DNA from 4 places in the Flammeovirga sp. SubArs3 genome. Region 1 is predicted to be linked to each of the others. Evidence: riboswitches for the same ligand, from Rfam matches in the RefSeq annotation. Region 1 holds a riboswitch; each other region holds the start of a gene.
What was found. A riboswitch is a leader RNA that binds a small molecule or an ion and turns the genes downstream of it on or off. The one in region 1 is predicted to bind cobalamin.
Positions count from the first base shown of each region.

Region 2: linked by a shared signal. The riboswitch ahead of QL232_RS19770 ((2Fe-2S) ferredoxin domain-containing protein) and the one ahead of QL232_RS00250 (ribonucleotide-diphosphate reductase subunit beta) in region 1 are both predicted to bind cobalamin.
Region 3: linked by a shared signal. The riboswitch ahead of QL232_RS03960 (ABC transporter substrate-binding protein) and the one ahead of QL232_RS00250 (ribonucleotide-diphosphate reductase subunit beta) in region 1 are both predicted to bind cobalamin.
Region 4: linked by a shared signal. The riboswitch ahead of QL232_RS17765 (InlB B-repeat-containing protein) and the one ahead of QL232_RS00250 (ribonucleotide-diphosphate reductase subunit beta) in region 1 are both predicted to bind cobalamin.

Region 1 is NZ_CANDOA010000001.1:61,240-68,873, forward strand. It holds gene QL232_RS00240 (hypothetical protein) at 217-666, opposite strand; gene QL232_RS00245 (ribonucleoside-diphosphate reductase subunit alpha) at 957-2,645, opposite strand; gene QL232_RS00250 (ribonucleotide-diphosphate reductase subunit beta) at 2,736-3,713, opposite strand; cobalamin riboswitch at 3,873-4,076, opposite strand; gene QL232_RS00255 (BamA/TamA family outer membrane protein) at 4,517-5,644, opposite strand; gene QL232_RS00260 (BamA/TamA family outer membrane protein) at 5,799-6,929, opposite strand; gene QL232_RS00265 (exonuclease domain-containing protein) at 7,075-7,634, shown strand, end outside.
Region 2 is NZ_CANDOA010000007.1:231,299-238,932, forward strand. It holds gene cobJ (precorrin-3B C(17)-methyltransferase) at 1-1,329, opposite strand, end outside; gene cobI (precorrin-2 C(20)-methyltransferase) at 1,326-2,039, opposite strand; gene QL232_RS19760 (sirohydrochlorin chelatase) at 2,039-2,974, opposite strand; gene QL232_RS19765 (hypothetical protein) at 2,981-3,808, opposite strand; gene QL232_RS19770 ((2Fe-2S) ferredoxin domain-containing protein) at 3,805-4,593, opposite strand; cobalamin riboswitch at 4,728-4,925, opposite strand; gene QL232_RS19775 (AAA family ATPase) at 4,926-5,465, opposite strand; gene cbiB (adenosylcobinamide-phosphate synthase CbiB) at 5,465-6,403, opposite strand; gene QL232_RS19785 (aminotransferase class I/II-fold pyridoxal phosphate-dependent enzyme) at 6,394-7,398, opposite strand; gene QL232_RS19790 (cobyric acid synthase) at 7,392-7,634, opposite strand, start outside.
Region 3 is NZ_CANDOA010000001.1:1,118,578-1,126,211, forward strand. It holds gene QL232_RS03955 (TonB-dependent receptor) at 1-849, opposite strand, end outside; gene QL232_RS03960 (ABC transporter substrate-binding protein) at 852-2,012, opposite strand; cobalamin riboswitch at 2,031-2,206, opposite strand; gene QL232_RS03965 (N-acetylmuramoyl-L-alanine amidase-like domain-containing protein) at 2,317-3,183, opposite strand; gene QL232_RS03970 (hypothetical protein) at 3,276-4,487, shown strand; gene QL232_RS03975 (PH domain-containing protein) at 4,584-4,958, shown strand; gene QL232_RS03980 (GNAT family protein) at 5,107-5,697, shown strand; gene QL232_RS03985 (ABC transporter ATP-binding protein) at 5,884-7,634, shown strand, end outside.
Region 4 is NZ_CANDOA010000006.1:162,343-169,976, forward strand. It holds gene QL232_RS17740 (response regulator) at 1-2,012, shown strand, start outside; gene QL232_RS17745 (hypothetical protein) at 2,401-2,856, shown strand; gene QL232_RS17750 (thiamine-binding protein) at 2,914-3,207, shown strand; gene QL232_RS17755 (SDR family oxidoreductase) at 3,299-3,994, shown strand; gene QL232_RS17760 (Lacal_2735 family protein) at 4,000-4,161, shown strand; cobalamin riboswitch at 4,285-4,460, shown strand; gene QL232_RS17765 (InlB B-repeat-containing protein) at 4,583-5,959, shown strand; gene QL232_RS17770 (hypothetical protein) at 6,012-6,914, shown strand; gene QL232_RS17775 (TonB-dependent receptor) at 6,904-7,634, shown strand, end outside.

The DNA.
Region 1 (7,634 bases):
TTACCTTAATTTGTTATAATGATAGCAGTTACCGAGATAATAATTAAAGGTAAATACATTTTAATCCATTGAATGATATTGTCTTTTTTCATTTTTATTAGGGTTAAGTTTCTGTAAATGGAAACCAATAGGATGTAAAAATCAGCCCATATATCGACTGTTCTGATAATGGTATTGGAAAAATTAAAGTTTTATTGATTGACTAGGATCTTATAATTAATCCTTTGGAAAGTATTTATGTGTTACCAACTTAAGAAATTGAATAATCTCTTTATTGAAAGTAACTGTTTTACTCATCAATTCTTTAATATCAGGAGCATTATCATTTCTTCTAGAAACACATTCATCAATTAGTTCTGTTTCCCTAGTCATATTCTGTACAACAAGATCCATGTAGGTTGAAATACCATCAGAATCTAAGTAGAATAATCTTTTTCTTGATGAATTAGGATCCAAAATAGAGTCCACTCTATGTTTATCTTTTAATGATTTAAGGGCTTTACTTACTGCTCCTTTCGTTGCTCCAGTGATCTCCACTAAATCATTAAAAGTAAGGTATTTATCATTTGACAAATAAAATACACCTAATATCTTACCTGCTAATGGCGAGAACCCTCCCCCTTGGTGGGTGATAGATAATTGCTCTAATATTTCTTCTTTATTCATCGTAAATAAATCTTGTTCTATTTTTACTTTCCAACAAAGGAAACAAATAATTCAGAGAATTACATCAATTTAAGTCAGAAGATTATTCATTAAACTTTTATTGAAAACTCTTAACCACTTTAGTTTCCTTACTCAGAAACTATGATACAATTATACGGGTAAGTTTCCAAATAAGGAAACACAGTTAAACTGTATTAACATAAAAAGCAATAATTATGAAAAAGAGCAACAAAAAAAGCTGCTACCCTACTAAAAGGATAACAGCTTCTAAGTTTATCTTTGATTTGAGATTAACCCTCACATGAGACACAAACATCTTCTGTGACATTCATTTGAGCTCTCAAAATACTTTCACTTCTTTGGTAGTATAATGTTTTTACTCCTAAAGCATGTGCTTCAAGCATTACTGCATTAATATCTTTTACCGGTGTTGATGGAGGGAAGTTCAAGTTCAAGCTTTGAGATTGGTCAATAAATTGTTGACGTAACGCAGCTTGACGAACAATAGCCATCTGGTTGATTTCTTTGAAAGTAAGGAACAATTCTTTCTCTTCTGGAGTTAAAGCATTGATATTTTGTACTGAACCCCCGTCTGCTAAAATTTGTTTCCAGATATCATCATTGTTCAATCCTTTTTCTTCTAGCAACTCTTCTAACTGCTTATTTTTTCTTGAGAATACACCTTTAGCAGAGTCCATTACATAATAGTTACTTGCCATTGGCTCAATACCAGTTGAGTATCCACCAGCAATCAAAGCATTAGAAGTTGTAGGAGCAATAGTTAACAATGTAGAGTTTCTTCTACCTGTATCCATCATTACCTTAGGCTCACCATAAGCGTTCGCTAACTTTTCTGAAGCTCTGATAGATTGCTCTTTAATTTGTTTGAAGATAATTCTTGTCCAAGAATCAGCCGCAATACCAGCAAAAGGAATTTTCTTCTTTTGTAAGAAGCTATGCCATCCTAAAACACCCAAACCTAATGCTCTATGGTTTTTAGCAAAGTTCACAGCTCTTTGCATGTGATCAATACCTTTGGCTTTATCAATAAACTCTTCCATTACTGCATCTAAGAAGAAAGTAGCTGTCTCAACTAAGTCAGTATCTTTCCACTCATCATAACGCACTAAGTTTAATGATGACAAACAACAAACGAATGATTCTTCTTCATTAGAAGGAAGCATGATCTCAGAACAAAGGTTAGAGGCTTTGATTTCCATCCCTTGATCTTTGTACCATCTTGGACGTTGATTGTTTGCGTTATCTTTATATAAGACATAAGGAATGCCTTTTTCAATTCTAGATTTGATCACTTTTGCCCAAACCTCACGGCTACGTCTGTCTCCTTCTCTTACCTTTTGAATAAAGTTATCAGAAACAGTTACACCCATGAAAATATTTTGAATTGTCTTTCCAACATCTTTAATAGTTAGAAATTCGTCGATATCTTCATGCTCAACGTCAAGGTAAGCAGCAAGCATACCTCGTCTTGTACTTCCTTGGTTTGTACCGTTGATTACTGAATCAAACATTTCCAAGAAAGGGTATACACCGTTTGAAGTACCGTTATTTGTTATTTCAGCACCTCTAGGACGTACATCAGACATATTGATAGAAGTACCTCCACCAATTTTCGACATCATCATTACTTCTGCTAAAGTAGAACCGATACCAGCAATACTATCAGGCACATAACTACCAAAACAACTGATTGGTAATCCTCTTTCTGTACCCATATTTGACCATACAGGTGAAGCAGGACATAAATAGTTATTCCAAATAGCGTCAAAGAATCTTTTTTCGAAATCGGGTCTTTTTAATCGAGTTGCAGCAGCTTTAGCAATTCTTGTTACAGCATCTCTTACAGTTTCACCTTCTAATAGGTAACCGTTATTTAAAGTTTGCAATCCTTCATGAGTCATCCATTTTGGGCTTGCTTCCAAATTAGATGCTTCAGCAGTTAAAGTAATTTCAGACATAATTAAGAACTGAGGGTGTGTAGTGGTGTTTAGAAAGAAATTGAAATTACAAGGGAGAATAGCTGCTCCCTTGTATTGTAGTATTTTTGCTTAGAATAAATCGTCAGCGGTAACTGACTGAGTTTTCTTTGTATATTCTGTTGGACGTACGGCAAAGAAATCATCATGAGCAAGACCGAATACTTCCTCATCAAACCATTGCATTTCTTTAAGTACTTCTTTGTCTACTTCGAAAGTTGGCTTTAAACCAATTTCTGATAAACTCTTATTTAAACGGTCTCTCATGAAATGTACCAAGTGATTGATTGGTAAGAAATCAAACTCGCCATTTTCAAAGATGCCTGTAAGTAATCTTACTTCAACATCATGAGAAATCTTAGCCGCTTCATAGATACGGTTTTGTAATTCTTCAGTATTCAACTCAGGGTATTCAGCAATCATGGAGTTGTACAACCACATACCTGCTCTTGCATGTGAGTTTTCATCTTTCGCAGACCACTTAATGATATTACCAATACCTTTTAATTGGTTTTTGAATTTTTTGAATGAAAGAAGAATAGCAAACTGAGAGAATAAGTTTACATTTTCAGTGAAACAAGAGAAAATTGCAATCGACTGAAGTAAATCTTCTGGTTTTGCATTTCCTTGTGCATCAACTGTCACTTGTGATAACATTTCAAGACGTTCCATAGCTGTTTCATCTTCTAGGAATGCCTCAAAATTATCCAAATCTAACAATTCGTTTAAACGAGCGTATGCTGATGCATGTCTAGCTTCATTTTCTGCAAAAGTGATCGCCATTGCTTTAATCTCAGGCTTAGGAATAAATTGTCCGATCACACCCCAGAAATCATCCTGAACGTTTGTTTCTGTTTGTGCAAATGTCTTTAAAATATTACCAATAACATCACGCTCATGATCACTTAAGTTTGTTTTGAATTGCTGAATATCAGCATCAAAATTCACTTCTGAGTGAATCCAAAAAGTCTGATGAATTGCATCAATGAACTCTTGTGCTTTTGGGTATTCAAAAGGTTTGTAAGCTACACGTTTATCTAGTAAACTCATTGTTATATTTAAAGTTTTTAATGTAAACAACACTGACAACTAATTTGTTGCCGCACATTTGACGTTTGCTAATTTTACTTTACAAGACTCTTTGACTAAAACTTTGAAAACATTCAAAGAAGATAGATCAACGATTTGCTCTCCCTTATCCCGAAGGAGGTAAATTAAGCACACGATGGCAGGTCTTCTGGCTCGTTTTTAAGTGATGAAATTCTCCCTTCCCATACCCAAAAGATATAGTGGTTAAAAATTGAACTCATCTAAAAACTTACAGCTGCGGGAACAGCATAGGAATTACACCTATTTCCCTTTTCACTGAAGCATTCTCAACTTCACTTCAGCACCTTCGTTTTAACAAATAAATAGCCTTTTCGTGATTATTGCAAACATTTTTGATGGTAATTTTATAAAAAAAAATATTCTCAATTTTATCATTTTTTACTTGACTGAATCAAAAATTAGCGCTAATAAGAAGAGAGCTAACTACCTATCAATAATTGTACTATTCTAATATTTCAAAAAGTAACACCTGTCCCAATCAATGAAACATTTTTTGTATTACTCGTTCAAAAAAAAATATAATATATAACACAATAAATCAGGATTTGTTTTCAGAGATCACATAACGACTATATACAAAATTAAATTTGGGTTGTATCATGAAAAAAAAGCTCATTTTTAATAAAAGATTTTTTTTCATGATTCACCTTTTATTAAAAATGAGCTTAATGACTGTTTGTAAATTTCAAACAAACAGAATTATTGTCTTGATTTTTTATTCAAAAAATAATAATGATGTCATCTTAAAAAGCTTCACCAAAAGTTAGATAAATTCCGGAGCTTCCATCAGGGCCAATTCCATAGTCCGCTCTTAGTGATGCTTTGTCTTCTTCGTTAATCAGTAACCTTACACCAACACCTCCCGAAAGTTTAGTTTCTGAAAAATTAAAATCACTGCTATTTTCATAAACGTTAGCAGTTGCAACAAAGGCTGTCATTCCTAATCTCCAGAACATATGCTGTCTTACTTCTGCTTGAAAGGCGATCATATTATTATCTCTATATCTACCTTCATAGACACCTCTCATCATATTCAAACCTCCCATAAGTGCCATTTCTCTAAAAGGAACATCACCATATGTTGAGTTGTAAATACCCTGAAAAGCCACTACTGTTTTTCCTTCTTTCTCTCTACTCACATCAAAGTACTTTCTTGCATCCAAGTAAATACGTTCGAATTTATAATCGCTTCCTAAAAAAGAGTTATAGGTTTCGATTTTAGCTTCAATATAATGCCCGCCAGAAGGTGTCAATACAAGGTCTCTTGTGTCCCATTTGTACACAAATCCTAATCCTGAAAGTGAACCACCTGCATACCCAGGTATTTCAGAGACATCACCATAACTTCCATCCTCTCTTGGTCCAACACTTATATCCCAAAAATTAGCGTATCTGTATTGAAGACCAAAAAACATCTTATCTCTAATTTTTTTCAGAAACTGTTGTCGGAAATCAACTTTGGTCCAATCCATCAACTGTTCATTGCTATTTGGAGTGTCCCCACCAATACCGTAATATTTCTCTGGGTATTTAGCATACTCCCATGTTCCTTCGAATAACCAGTTTTCATCTTTGGTAAAAATAGTATGCTCCAACTTCAACCTCATTTGATTTTCTAAAGTATAGAAACCTATAAATGTTGCATTTGATGGTCTAGTAGCTAAAGTGGCATTGGGTGTTTTAAATTGAAACACACTTACTAGGCCAAACTCCCAACTTGTTTCTTGGGCATAAGCTGGGTAAGGAAAGGCGGTTATCTTCCTCTTATATAATGTATCTATTTCACTCGAAATTGAATCGTCTTGTGCTAAAATCGATGATGAAATAAATAGTGAAAATAAAATAAGTAGAAGTGATTTCGATGTTTGCATAAATATTAGTTCAGCGATAATATAAGATCGTAAATCTACTAATTTTCAGACACATTATAGGGTATTCATAAAGAAGTTTAAAATTATTGAATAGAATTGTCAAAAAAGGGAGAAAAATCGATTCCTTTTGAATAAATTTAATCTCCCAACATTATTAAAATGCTTCACCATAAGTAAGGTATAACCCAGAACTTTTATTAGGCCCAAAGCCATAGTCCGCTCGTAATGAAGCTTTATCTTTTTTATTGAAGATGAATCTAAGTCCAGCTCCTCCAGCAAGTTTTGTCTGATCGAATTGAAAGCCATTCATTTGATTATAAACATTGGCTGTAGAGACAAAACCAGTCATTCCAATTCTCCAAAATAAATGTTGCCTCAATTCAGCCTGTACCGCAAGCATATTATTATCTCGATACCTTCCTTCGTAAATTCCTCTCATCATATACATTCCTCCCATCAATGACATTTCTCTAAAAGGTACATTTCCGTTGGTAGTCTGTAATATGCTTTGAAGTGCTAAGACTGTATTTCCTTCCTTTTCTCTAGTCAAGTCAAAGTATTTTCTAACATCAAGAAAAAAACGGCGGAAACTATATTCTGATCCCATCCATGTTTCATAGGCTTCTAATTTAGCTTCTATAAAATGGCCATTAGTTGGTGCCATTACATAGTCCCTTTTATCCCATTTATAAACGAAACCAAAACCTGACATACTACCTCCTGCATATCCAGGAATTTCAGACATATCACTATATGTTCCATCTTTTCTTTTGGTCACACTAATGTCCCAATAATCAGCATATCTATATTGAAGGCCTAAAAACATTTTATAGGAAACCTTCCGAAGCACTTGTTGTCTAAAATCAACCTTTGTCCAATTGATGATTTGCTCATTGCTATTTGGAGTTTCTGCTCCAATACCGTAATATTTTTCAGGGAAAATCACATATTCCCAGGCACCTTCCAATAGCCAGTCTTCATTTTTGGTAAATACTGTATGTGCCAGTTTTATCCTCATCTGGTTTTCAATTGTATAATAACCAAATAATGTAATATTGGAGGGTCTCGTGGCCAAAGTCGCCTTGGGAACCTTAAATTGATAAATACCAGTCACTCCAAATTTCAACCGTGTTTCTACCGTATATCCGCAAAACGGGAAAGCGGTGATTTGGTTTTTGTAGACAGTATCTAGTTCATTCAAATACTCTTCTTTTTCTTGACCAAAGCTATTTATGGTGAATAAAAAAAAGAGCAATATAAAATAGTTTCTTTTATAGTAGCTCATAGCGTTAGTTGGATGAAAATATTGAGTAAAATGAGAAGTCGTTCCTTAAATGTAATAATTTTTTTGAAAAATCGTCAGCAAGAGGGATAATGAAACTTCATTTCACTACTACATCCAAATCCTTGTGATTAACTATCTTTGCTGTATGGATTTTATTTCGATAGATTTTGAAACGGCGAATGCAAAAAGAACTTCAGCTTGTTCTATTGGTATTGCAGTGGTAGAGAAAGGTAAAATTGTTGATACACAACATCATCTTATTAAACCTTTCCCGGATTATTATGCACCAAATAATGTAGCTATTCATGGTATAACACCACAAATGACATTAGATGCACCAACCTTTGAACATGTATGGTTTAAATTGTCTCCGTTATTGACAAAATATCCATTGATTGCTCATAATGCTGCTTTTGATCTGAGTGTATTAAGAAATTCTTTAGCTCTTTATGATGTTGCACCACCATCTATTGATTATTTCTGTTCGTTGATCATGTCAAGAAAAGCCTTTCCAGAATTATCATCGTATGGTTTAAGTGCTTTATCAGATCACTTCGATATCCAATTAAACCACCATAATGCTGAAAGTGATGCAATGGCTGCGGCTATCGTAGCATTGAAAATGATCGAACGACATGAAGTTGATTCTCTTTATGATTTATCAGATAAGTTAGGAACAAAGATAGGCCAACTTAAAACGGATGG
Region 2 (7,634 bases), on a different contig from region 1:
GACCAAAGCAGCTGCTATATTACTTCCACCTCTATTTCCATTTAATACAATCCACTCGGTATTTTTCACTTGTACCAACTGTTCTTTGGATTCAATGACATTGACAAAACCAACGGGTACGCCTATAATTCCTGTTGGTTCAAAATATGGATTTTCTCTTAGCTGATCAGTCAATTCGAATAATGCCGTAGGAGCATTACCGATAACAAACAAAGCATTTGGATACATTGCAATTGCCCTTTTTATCCCTGCCTGAGAGCGTGTTAATCCTTCTTTTTCTGCCAAATGTACGGTCTCCTCTTCATTTAAAAGACATACTACTTGGTTACCATACTCCTTCGTATATTTCTTTGTAATACCTGCTTGTACCATGGTTACATCAGTAACAACCACTCCACCATTTTGTAGGTATTTAGAGAAGGTCGTTACAGCCTTTGGAGAGGCTTCATAATGTACATGATCATCAATCACTCCCGTTGTATGTATCAATCGAGTGATAGCCCATTTATCATCTTGAGAATACTGTAAATCTTGTAATTGTTCAGTTACTATTCTGAAACTTTCTTGTTGAATCTCCAAACCTGTCTTTGGCTTTCTATTCAAATAACCGCGAGGTGTCACTAAGTGATTTTTAAATTGGAAAGTCTGTGAATTTCCGATCATCACCAAAGAGAACATATCTACCATTTCTACATCAAAAGTGCCTAAAGTTTGGATTGTGATTTTCTCTTCTGGGCGCGTTACTTGACGAATAATTGCGACTGGAGTATTAGGATCTCGTTCTTCCAAAAAGATTTTCTTCAGACGCTCCAATTGCCAGTACCTTTTCTTGCTTTTGGGATTATATAAACTACAAACAAAGTCACCTACAGCAGCTGCTCGAATACGCTTTTCAATTACTTGCCATGGTGTCATCAAATCTGATAATGAAATACAGCAGAAGTCATGGCCTAATGGAGCACCTAACTTACTACCTGCCGCCAAGAATGCAGAAACTCCTGGTAATGTTTCTAATTCAATTTCTATATCTTTTTCCAAAGAAGCCACCTGATAGACAATCGCTGCCATGGAATAAATACTCGCATCACCTGAACCAATAACAAATACATGTTGATTCTTTTTTGCTTCCTCTATGGCTACTATTGCTCGTTCTTCTTCTTTACCTAAAGGCATGGCAATTTTTACTGCCCCTTCTTTCAGATAATCTTCGCAAAATTGAAAGTAATAGTCATAACCAATCACTACATCCGCTTTTTGCAATGCATTGACCACCAACGGTAAAATATAATCTTTATGTCCAGGGCCTAAGCCTGCTACTGTAATTTTCATGCTTGTTTGTTTTTCTTTATGATCAGAAGAGAGAAATATGGAATGGTTCTCTCTTGAACTTTGTCTATTGATGATGTGATGAATTGCTCAGCAGTCCCGAGTTTTTCACAGTATGTAAAATTGATGTCCTCTCTCTCTAATATGGGCTGGATATGTCCCATCACTGACCTGATTTTCATCAAGACCACTGTATCAGATACTTTTAAAGCATCTTCTAAAACTTTTGTTGATTTTAGAATTGGAAGTACATGAATAGTTTCCCCTAAAAGTGCTAGAGGCTGTTGAATTTCTGCAGCCCCTAAATGGAAAGAACTAATACCAGGAACCAGTGAAATAGAGATGTCTGTCTGTTGAAATTTTTCTAATAAATAAGAGAAGGAGCTGTAAGTACTCAAATCACCTTCACATACTATGGCTACATCCAATCCTTCCAAAACATCTTTCTGTATTTTCTGAAAAGTCTCTTCATAAACAGGATGTACGTGTACTCTATCAATTGTCATTTCTAAATAGAACCCCACTAATTTATCTTGTGATAAATCGTAATTCTCCATAATTTGTAGAGAATAACTACTCTTTCTTCCACCTTGAAAAATGGATCCTGGGTAATAAATTTTATCAACAGACTGAAGTAACTTGTACCCTTTCATTGTGATCAAATCGGGATCGCCGGGTCCTAGTGAAATCCCATATACTTTTCCTCTACTCATTATATTCCAAGTATATTTTTAAAGGTTTTCATCATTCCTTTTTTCTCATCCACTTTTTCATCTTCCTCAAAAAGAATCCCTTTTACATTTAAGTGATGTCCGACTTGATCTTTTCCCTCTTCTTCTTCAAAGCCAATGATCTGCTTACGGTATTTACACATTTGGCAGTTCATATTCGCTTCTCCATTTTTTGCTTGGTCTAGTCTCTCATCAAAAGCTTGTAGTATCAGTTCATCTGCTCCAAAAGCTTCTGTGTTAACATACTCTGTTGTAGATGATTTATTAAAATCGTCTACAGTGGCATAGATTCTTTCGAGCAGTACTCCCGTAAAGAAGAAAAAAGGAATAACATAGGTGCGTTTCATACCTAATTTCTCAAACATTGGTAAGGCTTCTGCCGTCGTAGGGTAAGCTGTTCCACTATAGCCAACGGTCGTAAAACCAAACCCCATACCTTCCCAAAGCATGGCAGCTAGTTTGTGTACATCAGAATTCGCATCTGGATCTGTGGTACCTCTACCAATTACCATCAACCCACATTCTTTTCGGTCAATTGGTGGTAGTAAAGCTTCCTGTTCCTCGATTCTTTTTTTAGATAAATCCAAAAGATAAGAACTTACACCGATGTGTGTTCCCATCTTAATTTCAAGGTCTGGATAATACGATTGGATCGTATTCATCTCATAAGGAATATCATTTTTAGCATGTGACCCCGCAAAAAGAATTACAGGTAATGCATAAATTACCCTTACTCCTTTTTCGTACAACCGTTCAACTGCAGCCTCATATAAAGGGTGACTAAATTCTAAAAAACCATAGTCTACTTCATATTCATTTTCGTACCTATTTTTTAACAAGGCAACGAGTTTTTTGAAAGCATCGGTTCCCGTTTTTCTTCTAGACCCATGGCCACATAATAATATTCCTTCTTTCATTGTCTTTTATATTTTCACCTCTTCATTGAAGTAGGCTTGAGGATCATCATATATATATTCAAAGGATAACAATCGCTTTGATTTACTATTATCAATCAGTTTAAAAGCAAAACTCTTACTGTCTCTAAATATGGGTAGAGGTAACCCTAAGGTTACTGCAGCATTTGTATATAAATCCCTTCGAATAGGATGAAGGCCTGCACAGCCGTTAATCACTTCCCCAAAAAGGTCCTGTTCTATCACCTCTACAATCAAATTTATCGCATCGGTTTGATGGATAACATTGACTGGCACATTTGGATTTTTCAAGACCCTATTTTCCCTTAGTAGCTGAGATGGATGACGTCCTCCTCCAATTAAACCTGCCATTCGGACAGCTGTCAATTGTTTTCCAAAATGTTGACGTAATACTTTTTCTGCTTGATATATATTTTTCCCTCCAATACTTTCAGGAGTGAAATGATCTGATTCTTGAATAGATTGATTGGTATTTGGATAGACAGAAGTGGAACTTACAAAGATGACTTTTTGATGAGTAGGTGTATGTTTTGTCAATTGTTCAATTTGTTTGACATACACTCCATTTTGATCTCTCCGGTCAGCAGGAGGAAAACAAATAATTAAAACATCAGATGAATTGATAAAATCACTCCAGCATCCATGAATTTTATCTTCTTCTATTTTAATCAGTGAAATTTGTTCTGAAGGTTCAAAAGTGAGTAATTCTTCTATTGAGGCAACACTACCTCTCACATCAAACCCTCTTTCTCTTAAACAATTGGCTAATGGTTTTCCTAACCAACCTACTCCTACAATAGTCACCTTTCTTTTCATACTGTTTCCAATTTTATCCCTTTTAATTGTACTTCTAAACAGTATTGCCAAGCATGGTTTTCAAGCCAAATTAGCCCAAGTTCTTCACCAAATTTATTTTTTAGTCGAATCCCTTTTTTTAAGGAGTCCAACTGTTCAAAATATTCAACTACTGCAATTCTCTTTTTGACTAGATTTTGATTTTTCTGATCAATTGGAGCGATAATCAACTCTATTGTTTCCTCTGCCAATTCTAGTTCAAGAGTATACTTTTGACTGTAATTGACATTTTTAATTTCACTAAATGAAAATGATGTTCGATTAGCAAGAGAAAGCGTAGAATATGGACTATTTTCCGATAAATAGAGAAAAAGTGGATAGGTATATTGATCAGAGGCAAAGCCTTTTGTTATTCGACATTCTCCAAGTTCTGAGTCCATCTTTATAGAAAATGGTTTTGGAGTAAAAGCACCTCTTTCTTTCTCCGATTTTATCTCAGACCATTCATCTTGATAGAGTAAATAGTCTTCAACGGGTTTTTGGTGTTCCAAATGGCTTTTAATAATTTCTAAGCCCTTTTGTGGAGTGAGATCTTTGTACCAATAGTTGGGTTGAACAATACATGTTGGAGCATCCTCACACCGGCCATTACATCTAGTTTTGATCGTATGAGTACTGTCCCATTGTCCGCTATTTCTAAGGTAAGCTCTTACATTTCGTACTACTTCCTCAGAACCTGCTTTTTGGCAAGATCCACCATCACAAAATAAAAAAATCTGTTGAGTCTCAGCAATGTTTTTCCCCATGATTCAGATTGTTTGATGAATAGCAACAATTGGGGATAATAGAATGACAATCTGTTTATTGTTAGCAAGTTAGTAAAACTAACAAAGTGTACTAATAGATTGAAGGTCACAACTTTTATTCCCGAAAGTTTGTTTTCTTGTTTGCAAAAAAAGGTAGGTATTCTGACTTGCTTTCTTCTGTTACTCCTTCCCATTTATCTTAACAGTGGCTCATTGTAACAAAATTGTTTTCGAAAGAAAACGAAAGCTTACAGCTGCGGGTACAGTTTTGGATTCACACCAAATTCCCTTTTCATTCCAACATTAGGAACTCCTTTTCAGCAGTGGCAAATTTACTTAATTTTAGTTGGTAAGCAAACCTTGTTAAGAACAAAGTCTAAACGGCTCTGTACTGATGTAAATGGTAAATAAACTATCTCAAATCCATAATCCAGATAAGTTTTCTCTAAAACAGGTGATAATTGCTGCTGATAAGAAAATGATTCTGGCCTTTGAGGATCTTTGGTATATATTTCTTCCCAAGGAAGTGCAAAAAATACCTCTTTTTTATAATATCGATGGAAAGGAAACAATGTTAAGTAATCAGGAACTGGTTTCTCCTGAAACCGAAGGTAGGCAATGGTATCAATAATACTTCTATCACAAAAAATTGCTTCGGAATATTCTCTTAAATGATCTAATGTTCTTTGAAAGACTAGTTCACTAAACCGTTCAACGTTCTTCCATGGCATGCCTTCTCTTCCATATTTCTGTTCATCTATTATCACCTGACGCGAGGCTTCGGGCATTGTTAATACACTCGACCTTTCAATCGTATTAATCAAGGTCGTTTTTCCTGTACCTGCTGCTCCTGAGATGATAGAAATACTCATTAGTAGACTTGTATTAAAATGAGATAAAAAGCAATGAGTAAAACGAAAAACCAACTAGTACTATAGTTGATATTTGCTACTTTATAAATTTCTTGATGCAGAATAGATCTTTGATTAGTTCCGATATATGGTTTCTCTACCAATTTGCCTCCATAATAATTAGGACCACCAAATCTCACTTTTAGAATATAGGCTAAAGCAGCTTCCGGATACCCCGCATTGGGACTACTATGTTTTTTTCCTTCAGTGAAAACTGTTGCCAAACCTCCGAACCGAAATGAAACGACCAACATAAAAAAAGCTGTTAGTCGGGCAGGAATATAATTCGCAACATCATCTAGTTTGGCTGCAAATCTCCCAAATTGTTCATAGCGGTCATTTTTATAGCCAATCATAGAATCAAAAGTATTGATCATTTTATAGGCCATTGCTCCGGGAACTCCTAAAATGACAAAATAGAACAAGGGGGCAATTACACCATCACTTAAGTTTTCAGACATAGTTTCAAGGGTAGCCGTACGAATTTGCTGTTCATTTAATGCTGAAGTATCTCTACCTACAATCCAAGAAAGTCTTTTTCTCCCTGCCTCTAATCCTTCTTTTTCTAATACATTAAACACTGCAATTCCTTCTTTTACTAATGTTTTATTGGCTAAACAGTAAAACAATAAAATGACACTAAGAAGTATTGATACAATAGTATTTAACTCATCAATATAGTTTAGTACATAGTAAGGAACTACAAATGATAAACTCACTAAAGTAATCGTTAATAAAGCTCCTTTTAAAAACTTATTTTTTCCATTATTTAGACGCTTTTCTCCCTTCGCTATAAGGTTTCCATATCCCACAATAAGGTGTGGCAAAACTCTAGGATCTCCAAAAATTTGATCCAACACAAAGGCAATAATTAAGATGAGTATTGACTTTATATCCATGAAGTAAGTGCTTTAATAATTTGTTTGTTAGCCGTTGGTGATTGTACAGAAAGTCGAATAAACTCTCCTTCTAAACTAGTAAAATTGGTAGCGTCTCTTATCAAAATTCCTTTGCTAATTAAGACGTTCTTTAATTCACTTGCCTTTCCTTTTAATAATTTAACCAAGAAGTAAGACGTGTTAGTTTCTTGTACCTCTATATGCTCAATCGCTCTTAATTGATCTTGAAAAAATATCCGTTCTTTTAATAGACTTTCAATATCAAAAATCAGTTGGTCATAATTCTCAAAAAGGTATTTTCCTGTTTGAATAGCCAACCCGTTAACACTCCATGGAATACGAATCGTTTTTAATTTCTCAACCATAGAAGCATCAGAAATAATATAGCCTAAACGAAGCCCAGGAATTGTAAATGTTTTGGTTAGTGATCGTACAACAATCAAGTTTTTATGCTTTTCTACTAAAGGTAAAACTGATTTTGTAGCTTTTGTAAACTCAATATATGCCTCATCTATCACAAAAGTTGATGTAGGGTTTTCTGTTATGAAGTCTTCTAATTCAGCAAAGGAAAATACACTTCCTGTTGGATTATTGGGATTACAAATAAATACAAGGTCCGTATTAAACGAATCTAAATCTTCCTTTCCTACAACAGTATATGAGATGTTATGCATCTTACAAGCATCTTCATATTCTGAGAAAGTTGGACCTACAATGGTCGACCTTTTACCTTTAAACAATTGAGCTATCAAATAAAAAGCTTCAATAGCACCATTCGTAAATAGAAAATTTTCAGCAGGTTGTTGATATCTAATAGATGCACATTCTGACAACTCTTCTGCTGCCGGAGATGGATAATTTTGAATACCCTCCACCTGTTTGGCAAGAGCTTTTAAGATTTCTGTGGGACAGCCTTTATAGAATACATTAGAACTGAAATTGTATTTAATCTGACCTTTTACCAAATGTAGATCATCACCATGTCCATTTAACATATGTCTTCCATGATTTTATTGATCTCCAAATTCTCTTCTACCCAATCTGCCAATTTATCAAATTGATCTCTTTTAAAGGTTTTATAGTCTTGTGCTTCAGCTTCTGGAAACTTATACTTCAACAATTCATTTACTACGACTTGATTATCGAAAACTCCATGTAAATATGTTCCCCAGCTTAGTTTACCATCAAAATATCCCTCTTTTTCCTGACCTATCGTATTCAATGCAAAGCC
Region 3 (7,634 bases), 1.1 Mb from region 1:
ATTCTTCACTTTGTAATTAACAACTCCTCTAAAATTTGTATTTTCAGTAGAGTCATAAGTACTGGGCTTCATGTTATTACCCATGATTGGTTGAATACCCCTTTGATCTTGTGTATACCATAAATTAACGGACCATTCTTCGTTTTCATTTGGTTTAAAATGAGTTTCATGAAGAATTCCTGCATGCCAAAAACCAGCATTTTGTTGTACCTGATCTTCTTTAGCATACTCATTATAAAATGTATAATCATTATCAGCCATCTGATAAAGGCCTACTGTCTTATGCTTCCATTTATTATTACCATATTGAGCTTTAAAACCATAAAATTGTTGATTGAAGCTTCCATATGCTGTTTGTATTTCAAAATGATTTTCACTCTCCCAATCCAATTGATCTTTAAGGATAATGGTGCCACCTACTGCACCAGAACCATATTGTGCAGAACTTGCTCCATACTGAAGGTCAATATTGTCAAAATAGAAAGTATTAATGGTAGACATATCTGTTTGACCTAACGTCAAAGAATTTAAGTTAATACCATTCCATACAATCGCAGTATTTTCTGGAGATGCACCACGAATAGAGATACTAGAAAGTTGCCCTGGAGCACCATATTCTCGAATATATACTGAAGCTTTATCTCTTAATAAAGTCGCTAGGGTACCTTCATTATAGAATTGCATTTCAGTACTGTCAAAGGTTTGAATATGTGCCCCTTGACTATAATACTTCATTGATTTGGCAGTGATCTCAACTTCTTTTAATTCTCGATCAGGAAGCTGATACTCTTGACCTACACAATAAGTGGAGATAAAGAATAAAACGGCCATTAGACCTTTTAATCTCATGATTAATTAATTTTTTGAAAGAAGTATAATTCGTGATCAGGAAGAAGTTCCGGATGGAAAATCTTAATAAGGTCAGCTAAAATGATTTCTGGGTGTAAAATTCCTGTACCCCAATAATCATTGGCTGCTTTATTCATTTTATTATTGTTGTTGTAGATTCCTCCGTTAGTAAATGCATCAAATTCAGCATATCTTTTGTCAATACCTTTTAACTCTTCTAAGGAATTGACCATGCCAACGTTAATCCAATATTTTGCATCTTTTCCTTTTGCATAAACGCCTTCTAAATCGAATTGTAAACTACCTTTTTGATCATTGTCGAACCAAGGATAATCTACATGAACATCATGAAAAGCTTTAGCCAAATATGAAGCTCCACCGGGTACAGACCAAAGGCCTTTGTACGGTAAACCACTAATCACTTTCGGAGAAGATTTTGCCTGAGTAGCTAGATGTTTATATTCGTTGTATTGCTTTGTAATGCTTTCAAACAAAGCATTTGCTTCGGCTTCCTTGTTAAGAAGAGCACCAAAAACCTTAATCCATTCGGCTCTTCCCAATAAGTCACTTTCTTGCCAGTCTGTATTGGCTAAGATGGGAATGCCTGCTTTTTGAATAACTGGGAAGGAAGTTGAAGATGTTGAACTGCTTCCTACAACCATAACCAAGTCAGCATCACTTAAGATTACTTTTTCAGCATTTCCTTCCATATCATAACCAACAGAAATAATACGACCTTCTTCCATACGGTCAATAATGTCTTGGCTATACATATAGGTTTTATCAACATACCCCCTTATGGCATCAATACTTCCAAGTTCTTCCATCATAGAAGTTTGTGCGGTGGTCGTTGTAATTACATTTTTTACTGGAATTGAAATAACTTGATGGCCTTTGTATTGATCAGGAAGAGAATTCCCTTTTGGTAATAATACAAATGTCTCTTGACCGTCGTTAAAAGGATTGATGAAGTGTATTAATTTAAGATTGTCCTTATATTCTAACTTAAAAGTTTTAGCATGTAACACTTCCGATTTTACTGAGCCAATATTTTGCTCTTGATTCTCTTTCTGAGACGTTTGTTTGTTTTCCTTCTGCTGACATCCAAAAAATAGGATGAGGAAAGAAAGGACTATAGTATATAGTGACTTGTTTAGCTGCATTCCTTTTTACTTTACACCCGAAGAATATTTCCAAACAAAAGATATCCTGACTTTCCTTTTAGATGAGCCTTCCCGAGTGTACTCAGTGGCATTTTCATCAACCCTTACAGGTAGGATTACAGTAGCGGGGACTGTTTTGGATTCTCACCAAATTCCCTTTTGTTTGATGCAAATATGATAGATGATTATTTACAATACAACTAAAAAGATTATTTATGAAGCATGACTGTGATCATTAAAAATCATTTACAAATCCATTATCAGTAGCAGTTTTGCCAAGAAATACTATTATTCAAAAGATAAACTAGTTGATTCTTGCAACTGTTATACCGGTGTTCAATTTGCTGTTTTTTAACCACTCTGCTAAAGGCTTCTTTGTGATTTCAACTTTTCCTCCAGATTGTGAGGCATGCAATAAATGTATACGGTTGTCTTCCAATCTTACTGCAAAGCCAACATGGGAGACATCTAAACCATCTACTTTACAAACCAAAGCAATGATATCTCCAGATTCTATTTTACTTTCTATCTCAGCTATTTCTTTAATATATATTTGAGAGAGTGGCTTTGTATTTATTTGATCTTCAATTTTCTTGATCTCTACTAAAGCGGAATCATTACCAACTAACTGTTTGTACGCAGTGATATGAGTACTCATAAAGTTGATTTTCTTATCGTACACTGTTCCTCCGATTTTCTCCGTAACGTCAGTAACAATACCTTTTTTCTGATTATTTCTTATCCATTCTGTAAAATAATGTAATCGTGAAGGGTACCCATTTCGTCTCCCGTCTCTATATCTTAAATATTCTAAGATACTTGCATAATGATTGAGATTTCTAAATTTTTCATTGTCCTCTCCAGAATACAATTTAGTTAAAGCAACTACAGATTCTACAAAGGTAGTACAATCAAAACCTAGATAATTAATGACTAAGTCTTCCCTCTTTTCATTTATTTCTAGGGTCTTTTCAAGATAGGGTTCACCTACAAATGTTTTGGCAATACTGATTGCCTTTTCATTCGAAGTAAGCCCTTGTAAAGGAAGTTGGTTTAATGTTGTGAGCTTATCTTCAAAAGCTTTTGTACTTGGAATTGTACAAACAAACTGTGCTTGGCAATAAAAAGTGATAAATAATAAGCTAATTATAGATAAGAATTGTCTTGACATATTTATTTTTTGCATTTTGCAGGAATGAAGCATTAACTTCAATAATGTTCTTGATATATAAACTTAGGCAATTCTTTGAAATTATCAGAACAATGGAACTTACCTTGCAATCAAACTATAAAAATATCAATAGAATGTTAAGAAAGTCTCTTGGATTTATGTTGTGTTTTTTACTGATAAATTTTACGTCAGTATTAGGACAAGAAATCAGTGAGCATCCTGAAAAAGATAAATATGTTGGTCAATTTAACGGGGATGGTCAACGTCATGGTATGGGAACATATACATGGGAAGATGGAACGGTTTATCAAGGAAAATGGAGAAATGACTTGATGGACGGTAGAGGAAGTTTAAAATTTGCGAATGGCAATAAGTACGAAGGGAACTTCTCTAAAGGACAACCATTTGGCGCCGGTGTATATAATTGGGCAAATGGTGATGTATTTCAAGGAGGTTTTCTTGATGGGAAAATGCATGGTCGTGGTATATTAATTACTCGTTCAGGTGAAAGACACGAAGGTACTTGGATGTATAATCAAGTCAATGGAGAAGGCCAACACTGGTATGCTAACGGAGCACAATATATTGGTGAATGGAAAAACGGTAAACGCCATGGAAAAGGTATAATGCTTTATCCAAATGGAGATACAGAACAAGGTGAGTGGAGAGATGATGAGTATGTGCCATGTGACTGTTATAGAGAATCTGTATCTGTTGCCGAAGCATATAACGAATCAGAGGCAGTATTTGTCGGGAAAGTTTTTGAAATTGAAACAACTGATGAAGGGTATGATAGAGTAGGGATTATCGTTTCAGAATATTGGAAAGGTGCCTTATATCCGAAAAGAAAAGTATACATGCGTGCCGAGTATGGCTCATGTGACTTCGTTTACTTTGAAGATGAGGAATACCTAATTTATGCTCAACCTTATCAATTTGACAAATCGTTATATTACCCTACAAAATGTACGCGTTCAATGCGTACGAGCTTACCTTTAGCTTCAAGAGATATTGAAGAATTAAGAAAAATGTCTTGTGAAATTAAAGAAAACGACGATCGTAAAGTAGCTTTTGATTTCACAGATGACCCTGTTTGTGGTTGTGATGGAGAGGATTACAAAAATCCATATCAAGCTTATAAAGCAGGGGTGGCACATTGGTACGCCGGAACCTGTGAGGAAAAGAAAAAGCGTGATGAAGAAATCAGAAGAGCCAAGTATAAAATCAAGGACGAAATAAAAGAAGAAAAGAAAGAAATTGAGAAAGAAACTCAGCAGATGTATAATTATGTTGAAGAGGATTAATTCCTTTCTGATTTATTTCTAAAAAAAGATGCTTATCTTACGGTAGGCATCTTTTTTTGCTTACAAATAATATCATTAACCAAAAAATCTAATTAAATGGGCCTGTTTAATACTTTAATGGGTAATGTTTCCAATGCTAATATTGAAGACGTTCAAGAAAAGTTTAGTTTCGTTTTATCATCAGACGAACAATTTGTAAAAGCTTATCAATTAGTTAGAGATCAATGGATCTTTACCAACAAAAGACTTTTAATTGTCGATAAGCAAGGTATCACAGGAAAGAAAGCGGAACTTCTAACTATTCCTTACAAACAAATAGAGCAGTTCTCTATGGAGACAAAAGGAAATTTTGATGCTGATTCTGAGTTGAAAATCTGGGTTAAAAGAATTCCAGAACCTATAGAAACTAAGTTTGGAAGTGATCAGGATGTAAAAGAAGTATATCAATTACTTTCTGAAGGAGTATTATAATAACTAAAGGCTACTTGAGGGGATCAACTTAAGTAGCCTTTATTTTTCTATTGATATATCTAAACAAAACTTTCAATAATTTTCTGTATCACAAAATTAGGTCTAACTTTAATCAACTTTTGGACACACCCAACTAAATCAACCTACAATGCAAAAGTGGTTAAATAAAATAGAGTTAGAAGGTGCATTAGTGAAACTAATCCCTTTAAAACTAGATCATAAAGAAGAGTTACTAAATGCTGCAAGTGATGGAGAATTATGGAAATTATGGTTTACCTCGGTTCCGTCTATCAATACAATAGATAAATACCTTGAAAAGGCATTAGAGGATTATCAGTTAGAAAAGTCTTTACCTTTTGTCGTTATCGATAAAAAGACAAATAAAGTCATTGGATCTACGCGTTTTACTAATGCCGTTACTCATCATAAAAGGGTAGAGATTGGGTATACTTGGTATGCAAAAAGTTATCAAAAAACAGGGGTAAATACAGAATGTAAATTTCTTCTCTTAAGACATGCTTTTGAAACTCTACATTGTATTGCCGTTGAATTTAGAACACATTGGCATAATCAAGCTTCTAGAAAAGCAATTGCAAGGTTAGGAGCTAAGCAAGATGGGGTTTTAAGAAATCATCAAATTGGTGAAGATGGTACACTTAGAGACACTGTAGTTTTCTCTATTGTTCGCGATGAGTGGGCTGTCACAAAAAAATCTTTATTATTTAAATTGAATCAATAAGATTTCTTGTATTCTTTGTTAATTTTGTTCCAAACAAATTTCACAAATTATAATACTGAATTTATAATATTTTAATTCTCATATTTCGAACATTCGATAACGTTTGAAGTTATTTGTAAAATCAAATAGATATTAAGTATAAATTTGTATTGAAATCTTAACACTACGAGAATCAACTTCAGTTTTATGACTAACAAAGGATATAAGAAACTTAGTTTAATTCTTTCATCTCTTATTCGTCACAATATTGACGAAAGCATAACCGAGCCAATTGTCGACTTACAATTATCCAATGATTTTTGGGAGGTCTTTATACGATATGCCGATGAAATCAATTTAGCGATTGTAAAAAGTAAGGGTACTATAAATCAGCTGACTACTCATCTTGAAAAAAGTATCACTCCTTTTATCGCTCAGTGTAATATAGACGACAATATTGTTCCAGTAATTTTCCACTTAAATAAAAAGGGAAAAGTAGTGGCTCAATCTGTTGATGTATTAGGTCAGGAGGAAGAAATAAACTTAAACTTGGCATTAAGCCAATTAGTAAGGGAAGATAATGGTGAAATTATCTACGCTATCCCTATTTCTAATAATCCATTAATTTCTGACAGTAAATCGAAGAAGAAAAACACGTCTTCTAATCGTTTATATAGATTATTAGCAGCAGAGAAAAAGGATATTGGTTATATCTATATCTATGCTCTACTTATATCTTTATTTGGTTTAGTGTTGCCTTTAGGTGTACAGACTGTCATAGAATTAATCGCCGGAGGTGTTGTTATCGATTCCATCACCGTCATGATTGGTTTGGTGGTAGTGTTTACCATGTTTACTGGAGGGTTACAAATCATGCAGTTGAAAGTGGTGGAGACCTTGCAACGAAGGGTGTTTGTAAAAGCGGCCTTCGAATTTGCCTTTAGACTTCCAAAGATAAAGTTGGAAGCACTAATGGGAAATTATGCACCAGAATTAATGAACCGTTTCTTTGATGTATTAACGATACAAAAAAGTTTACCTAAATTTTTAATTGATTTATCAGGAGCAGTTCTTCAAATACTTTTTGGAATGATTCTATTATCATTCTACCACCCATTATTTATTGTATTTGGTGTAGTTCTGATCTCAATGCTAGTAATACTATTTTACTTCACTGGACCAAAGGCTTTGGAAGCCAATATGGTGGAGTCGAAATATAAATACAAAGTTGTACACTGGTTGGAAGAAATGGCGAGAACTCTTTCTTCATTCAAGATCGTTGGTAGAACTTTATTGCCATTAGACAGAACGGAAAACCTAACAAACCATTACCTACACTACAGAGAGAAACAATTCAACGTTGTTATCAATCAGTTTATCTTTGTATATATCTTTAAAACATTAGTTACAGGTGGACTTTTAATTATAGGTTCATGGTTAGTAATTAATCGTCAAATGAATTTAGGTCAATTCGTAGCTTCGGAAATCGTTATTGTATTAGTGCTTTCTGCCTCAGAAAAGTTAGTGCTTTCGATGGAAGTTGCCTATGATATGCTAACAGCAGTAGATAAAATTGCTCATGTAACAGACCTTCCTTTAGAAAGAAAAGGTGGTGTGTTTATGAATAACGAAGATAGAAAAGGTTTTGCCATCAAAATGAAAGATGTAAAGTTTGCTTATTCTGATGGATACAGAGCGTTAAATGGCATTACAATCAATATTAAATCTGGAGAACGTATCTGTTTATCAGGATATAATAACTCAGGAAAAGATACAATGATCTTGGCGCTATCTAGTTTCCTAGATAACTACAAAGGTGCAATTAGCTACGATGATTATAATTTAAGAGACCTTGATCTCATAAACCTTAGAAGTGATATTTCTAAAAACGTTTCTGAAGAAGAGCTTTTCGATGGAACGTTATACGAGAATATTACCATGGGTAGAGAAAGTGTTAC
Region 4 (7,634 bases), on a different contig from region 1:
CGTTTAAAAAGAGTATCGCTTTATCTAAAAAGACAAAAAATCTAAAAAATGAAGTAGGTACTACAGGTATGTTAGGTCAGGCTTATTTTAATGTAAAAGACTATAAGAATGCTTATCTGACAAATCGAATTCATGATAGTTTATCTCAAGCATACCTTAACCTTGAGAAATTTGAAAAGATAGCCAAGCTTGAGGCAAATTATGAAGTCGTTAAAAAAGAAGAAGAGAAGCTTAAGGCTCAACTGACTTACAATGAAGAATTAGCAAAAAAGCAGAATCTTATTCTTTTCTCAATTATACTCATTATCACCTTTGCAGGTGGAGGTGTCTTTTATTATAAGAGCTACAAGGACAAAGACAAAGAATATATATTGTCAGAGGGAAAAAGGGTAGTAATTGAACATAAGCAGAGGTTACTTATCGAGAATGAGAAAAGGTTAAAGGAATTAGATGAGTTTAAATCCCGCTTCTTTTCCAATATATCTCATGAGTTTAGAACCCCTTTAACGCTTATTTTAAGTGCAGTAACGGAACTTAGAACAAAAAGTAAGCATAGTCCTCTACACCTTAAAACAATCGAAAGACAGTCAAAACAGCTATTAAGCTTAATCAATCAGATATTAGACCTTTCTTCTTTAGAGAACAACAAAAAACAGAAGGTGAAACTGTCTGAATATAGTATTAATGATACTTTCAAAGTCATGTTAGGCTCATTTGAATCTTTTGCGGAACAGAATGAGGTGAACTTCTCTTGGTCTGTCTTATCAGAAGATAAAAAGGCGCTGATGGATCTAGATAAATTGACCAAAGTGATCAATAATCTAGTTTTCAATGCCTTTAAGTTTACACACCCTCAAGATGAGATCAATGTAACTTTGAAGGAGCAGAATGATCGACTGTCTATTGAGGTATATGATACTGGTGAAGGTATCCCTGCTGTCAACTTGGACAAAATATTTGATCAATATTATCATTCAGAATCTGGTTTAGCGGCTAGTAATGGGATTGGACTTGCACTAACATCAGAATTGATTAAAACAATGGGTGGTAGTATTAGTGTTGATAGTGTAGAAGGACAGTGGAGTAGGTTCACCATTACTATTCTACTCCGAAAAGAAGACTTTGAGGCGGAAAATATTGATGTTGAAATCATAGAACCCGTTCAGTTAGAACCTGTCATTTCTGAAAGTTCTACTACGACTCTAGAAAAGACATTTGATGTGAAGTCAAGCCAGGTAGAGGTGATCGATGCTCAATTGCCAACAATTGTTGTGATTGATGATAACAAGGATATTCTTCAATATTTAGAAAGAATGTTGAATGATGAATACAACGTAATTACAGCAGAGAATGGTGAGGTAGGTATAGAACAGACCTTACGCTACGCACCAGACCTTGTGATATCCGATTTAATGATGCCAAAGGTCAACGGTCTAGAGGTACTGGATAAACTTAAAGCCGAAGTTGAATCTTCTCATATACCTGTCGTATTACTCACCGCAAAAGCGGATTTAGATACGAAGTTAGAAGGGTACTCATTAAAAGCAGATGCTTTTGTGACAAAACCTTTTGAGAAGCAAGAGTTATTACTGCAAGTAAAAAGTTTGATCAATAATAGAAAGCTAATTCAAGAGAAATTCAGTACGAATTTTATGCTGAAGAAGGAAATAGCAGACCTCCCATCTGAAGATGAGAAGTTAATTAAGAACCTTACTTCTTTTGTTGAAGAGAACTTAGATAATACAGATTTATCTGTTGATGAAGTAGCCAATCACTTAGGGATGAGTAGAAGTCAGCTGCATCGAAAAGTGAAAGCGATCTCAGGACAATCAAGTAGTGTTTTTATAAGAAATATCAGGTTAAGATATGCTCATGAATTAGTTTTAAATACGGATCTTACCATGGCGGAGATTTCTTTTAGAACAGGATTCAATACTCCGAATTATTTCACAAAATGTTTCAATGAATATTATCACGTAACACCGAACACTTTAAGAAAAGAAGTGTCCTAATAAATTGTATAATTTAAATCCAACAATCGATTGCAATAATTATATTTCTAAAAAATATGTTCGTTAAGTACCATATTTTTAAGAAAATAATTAAAAATACCTACAAATGGTTATTGAAAAATTCGTTGAAAATATGAATATTTGTATATACTCAAAAAGAAAAAAATTTAAGTCAAATAAGTAGTTATATAATATCCTCTTGTCGTAGGAGGATACAGAAAGAATCCGCTTCATGAGCGGATTTTTTTGTTAGAATGATCTATTAACAATAATAGTGTAACTATGTGTGTATGATGTTACGTATCAAAGATTGATTTGGATAAACCCAATATGACTACAACAAAAGTTTAACGATTTATATAACAACATTTATTGTTGATGACCTATTATGAAAAAGATAATTTTAGCTACGGTTTCTTTCTTAACAATGTTAATGGTGAACGCGCAAGATGTAGAAGGCATTAAGATTGGGCAAAGCAAACAGAAAGACAAAATCGTATCGATTAAAGGAAATACATATCAGGTAATGCCGGTGGAGTCTGATGACTCTGAATTATGTTTAGGTGTAATGATTATGCCGGTGAACAATGATACCTTGGTACCTACAACGTTAAATAAGACACAAGTAGACCAATTTCAATCATCAATGGAAGAAGAATTTGATGTAGCCTTTGATTCTGTATTGGTTTATGATGAAGCAACCATGATGTTTGCCAAAAATAAGGGAGTAGAGTATGAAATTAATATAGAGAAATCTGATGATCAATACGATGCTTTTTTCGTGATTTGGTATAAAGAATTAGAGGAGAACTTAAAAGCATCCACTTCAGTTGTTCATCCTTAATAATTCCTTAGTTTTGTACCCATAAACTTCAAAAATTAATGATTTATGGGTGCAATAATGAATTTTGCAATTTTTCCAATAGACAAAGGTGATCATATTGGAGAATACGTATCTAAAGTAGTACAACATATTAAAGATTCAGGTCTTACATATCAGTTTTCTCCTATGGGGACAGTAATCGAAGCTGAAACGGTTACTGAACTATTAAAGGTAGTAGACGATGCTTATAAGATTATGGATCCCATCTCTGACCGTATTTATTGTGTAATGAACATGGATTACAATAAAAATAAATCAGGGATGATTAAGGCGAAAACAGAATCTATTGAGAAAAGAATAGGTAAAGTTTAGGCTGAGAGAAGAGAACATTGGATGTTCTCTTTTTTTATTGAAAACATTTCCGAGCATAGGTAGTTAATTCTCTGTAACACTTATGTAGACCATGAAAAATTATCTAATAATAGGAGGGGCTTCCGGAATAGGAGAAGCATTAGTAAAAACACTTGCAGAAGGTGGAAATAGAGTATTTGCTACTTATAATAAGACAATGCCTACGTTTGAGAACGAAAATACACATTACCAACAGTATGATGTACTTTCGGAGACCAATAACTTTGATCAGCTTCCAGATGAACTAAATGGAGTAGCATATTGTCCTGGTAGTATAAACCTGATGCCTTTTACAAGATTAACGCCTCAAAGTTTTATTGATGATTTTCAGCTTCAAGTCAACGGAGCCGTAAAGGTTTTACAAGCAGTGATCAATAAACTGAGAAAATCACAAGGGAGCATTGTATTGTACTCAACAGTTGCAGTGCAGACAGGTTTTAAGTTTCATACTCAAGTAGCTGCATCAAAAGGTGCGATAGAAGGGTTAACAAAAGCATTGGCAGCAGAATATGCTCCAAAGGTTAGAGTAAATGCAATAGCACCATCATTAACCGATACTCCTTTGGCATCAAAATTACTTAGTGATGAATCAAAGAAGGAAGCGAATGCCAGTACTCACCCATTAAAGAGAATTGGTGAGGCTGAAGATATTGCAAGATTATCTGCTTTTCTTTTATCGGATCAATCCTCTTGGATGACAGGACAAATCTTGCATGTGGATGGAGGTATATCAACACTTAAATTATAATCATCATGTTTGGACTATTTAAAAAGAAATCACCCAAAGAAAAATTAGAAGCGAAATACAAGAAGCTTTTGGAAGAATCACATCGTTTGTCGCATACAGATCGAAAAGCTAGCGATCTAAAAATGTACGAAGCGAACGAAGTGCTAAAAGAATTAGAAAAATTATAAGCGGTTTAAATATCGTATTATGTTAAGGTTTGTGGTTATTAGATACCGCAAACCTTTTTTTAATATTATTTATTAATAAGATTAAATAATGATCAACATCACTTTGAATTAAATTAAACCACACCACTTTTGTTTCGCATTGGTTCCGTAAGGAATAACAGGGAATCTAGTGAAAATCTAGAACTGTACCCGCAACTGTAAAAGTTCAAAAAGTCATTTTTCAATAGGCCATTGTAGTATACGAGAAGGCGAAAAGTGAGAGCTAAGTCAGGAGACCTACCAAGCATTTATTTTTTTAGACAAAACTTCGGGAATAAAGTTTGAAAAATTTCATGGTACCACTTGGTAGATCCCCTCTATCGAAGAAATGTAAGCTTACCTAGAGTTTTGTCACCTAATTTTTATTATTAAAAGCAAAGTGATGAACAAACAATTTACAAGACAATCATTCTATTTCGTAATACTCTTATTATTTGGACTATTCAGTTGTGATAAAGAAGAGGCATCAATCACTGCATATACTGTTGATTTTGATTGTAATGGTGGTACAAAAATAGAAAGCCAAGAAGTTTTAGCGGGCGAAAAGGTGACTACGCCAACGGACCCTACGAAAGAGGGACACGAATTTTTATATTGGACGAAAAATGATCAAGAATACGATTTTTCAAAAGAAGTAGTTGATGATTTTACATTAACGGCGTTATGGGAAGAAATCGAAGTCACCTATCAAGTCACATATAAATTTGACAATGGACAAGAAGATAGTGTAGCTACTGTCATCGAAAATGATCTATTAAAAGCTCCTCAAATCCCACTAAAAGAAGGGTTTATCTTTAAATTCTGGTCTGAAGATGGTGCTGAATTTAAATTTGGAGAGGCTGTTACTTCTAATATTGAACTGACGGCAATTTATGAAGAAGTCATTGATCAGTATGTTGTTTCCTTTGATCCAAATAATGGTGAGCAAATGACATTAGTAACTGTCGATGAAGATACTGAAGTAACTGAACCTGAAAATCCACAAAAGGAAGATTATGAGTTTCTAGGATGGTATTTAAATGATGAACTTTATGATTTTACTTCAAAAGTTAATGGTGATATTACTTTAATAGCAAAGTGGAAAATCGTAGCAGGAGAAACTACATTTGAATATGCGACCATTTCAAGAGATGATTTTAATAGTTTAAGTAACGGAGATCATATTATGGTAAAAGCTCAACTCAATTACCTATCTAGAGGTTGGGCTTGGGGTACTGAGGTTTATCTTGTTGATAATAAAGAAAATAGCTCAAAAGACTTATATAGCCATTCAAACTACGGAATGTTCACTTTCCCATTATCAGTAGCAAGCGATGACCCAATGATGGGCGGTACTTATGTATTTAATCTAGTAAAAGATGTTTACATGTCATCACCTCAATTAGGTTTTGGATATATGCGAAATGAGGAATTTGATGAAACAGGAACTCCTGCTTATGATGGTGGAAAATGGAATGCACCTATGCGTTACGGAATCGAGTTTTTCGATGAAATTATTAGAGGTAACGTTAGAGAAGTGAATTATTCTGCTGAAAAAGGTTTATCAGTAGTTGTTGGTACTGAGGAAGTAACGATTAAAAAGAGAGTGGAGGATGGCCAAGGGAATATCACATACGAGAATTTATCTGAAAGTGATACATCTTTATTTGACGATCATCTAGAACAGAATAGATATATCTACACTATCCAAGTAGAAGGCGAAACAGTTTCTGTTTTAAACAAAGATACATTGCAAGTTTACGCTTCAATCTTACCCTAAACACTAACTAAGAGGGAATACGTAAAAGTATTCCCTCCAAACGATTCTAATTATGAAAAATATTTTAAAAATACTTCCAGTAATACTCATTTCTGGGTGTGATAATTCAGAGATTGAAGACACAAGCTATAAACCTATTGATAATCCAGATGCACAACCTTATATCTCAGAGGTAATAGATTTCAAACCTGCTCCAGGTCAGTTTATGAATAAGGTAGAAAATGATTTTGAAGCAGCAGAAAACATTGTAGGTAATACAGATCAATTTATCTCATTAGGTGCATTTGGAGGAGAGGTAACCTTTAAATTTGATCACTCGATCCTTAATAAGGACGGAAATGATATAGCCATTTATGGTAACTCGTTTGAAAATTCCAGCGAACCTGGAATTGTTATGGTATGTCAAGATTTGAATCACAATGGCTACCCTGATGAAAATGAGCCCTGGTACGAACTGAAAGGATCAGAATATAATGCATCAACAACAAAGCATAATGTGAGTATCACTTACTACAGACCTACGGAAAATGATCATATTATTCCATATAAAATGGAATGGAATGGAGAAGAGCAAACAGGTGAGTTCGATTTGACAGCAATAATTCCTTATCATGATCAACCTATGTTTCCAACATGTTATTCAACAGATGAGATTACATTTTCCGGAACATTATTAGCCTCTAATGTGATAAAAGAAGGGGACATATATTATAATCCTAAGTACAAGTGGGGATATTGTGATAATGCAGGATATGAGAATGAAGGAATACTAAGAAGTGCAGATGTATTTGATATTTCTAATGCAGTTGATGATAATGGACAAGCTGTTCATTTGATTGCCATTGATTTTGTAAAAGTGTATACAGCAACTTTTGATAATTCGGGTTGGTTGGGAGAAAGATCAACAGAAGTATTTAAAGCCGCAGATATTTCTTTACTAAGTGATGAAGAGTAAGCTTTTCTTGTGGGGCCTCTTTCTATTCTTTACTTCTTCTACCTTTTCTCAAACATTGGATACGGCAAGAGTCTTAAATGAAGTTGAAGTAATTGGGCAAAGAGTTACAGAGAGAATTAGTTTTAAGTCAACCACCATAAATAAAGAAAGAATACAGGAAAATCTTTCTGCATCTTTAGGGGAGTTGTTGACTTTAAATACTCCCATTTTCATTAAAAGTTATGGTGCTGGTGGAACTGCAACGCCATCTTTTAGAGGAACAGGAGCTAGCCATACTAAAGTATATTGGAATGGGATCAACTTAAATTCTCCAATGCTAGGTCAAGTAGACTTATCCCTGTTTCCTGTGGCTTTTACAGATGAAGTAACGGTAAACTATGGAGGGTCGAGTTTATTGTATGGTACAGGAGGTTTGGGTGGTGGTATCCAAATGAATAGTAATTTAAATTGGGATGGTAAGACTCATGTATTACTATCCCAAACGGCGAACACATTGCAAAATTATATAAGCAATGCCAGCATCACTTTAGGTAATGAAAGAATACAAAGCACAACAAAAGTATTTTATAAAGATGCTGGTAATTACTTTACTTTCGTCAATCTATTACAACCTGGTAATCCCACTTGGGAAAACAATCATTCTGCACAAATACAATACGGGGTTTTACAGGAAGTAGGATGGAGAATAGATGACTACCAACAAATAAAGTTAGATTTTTG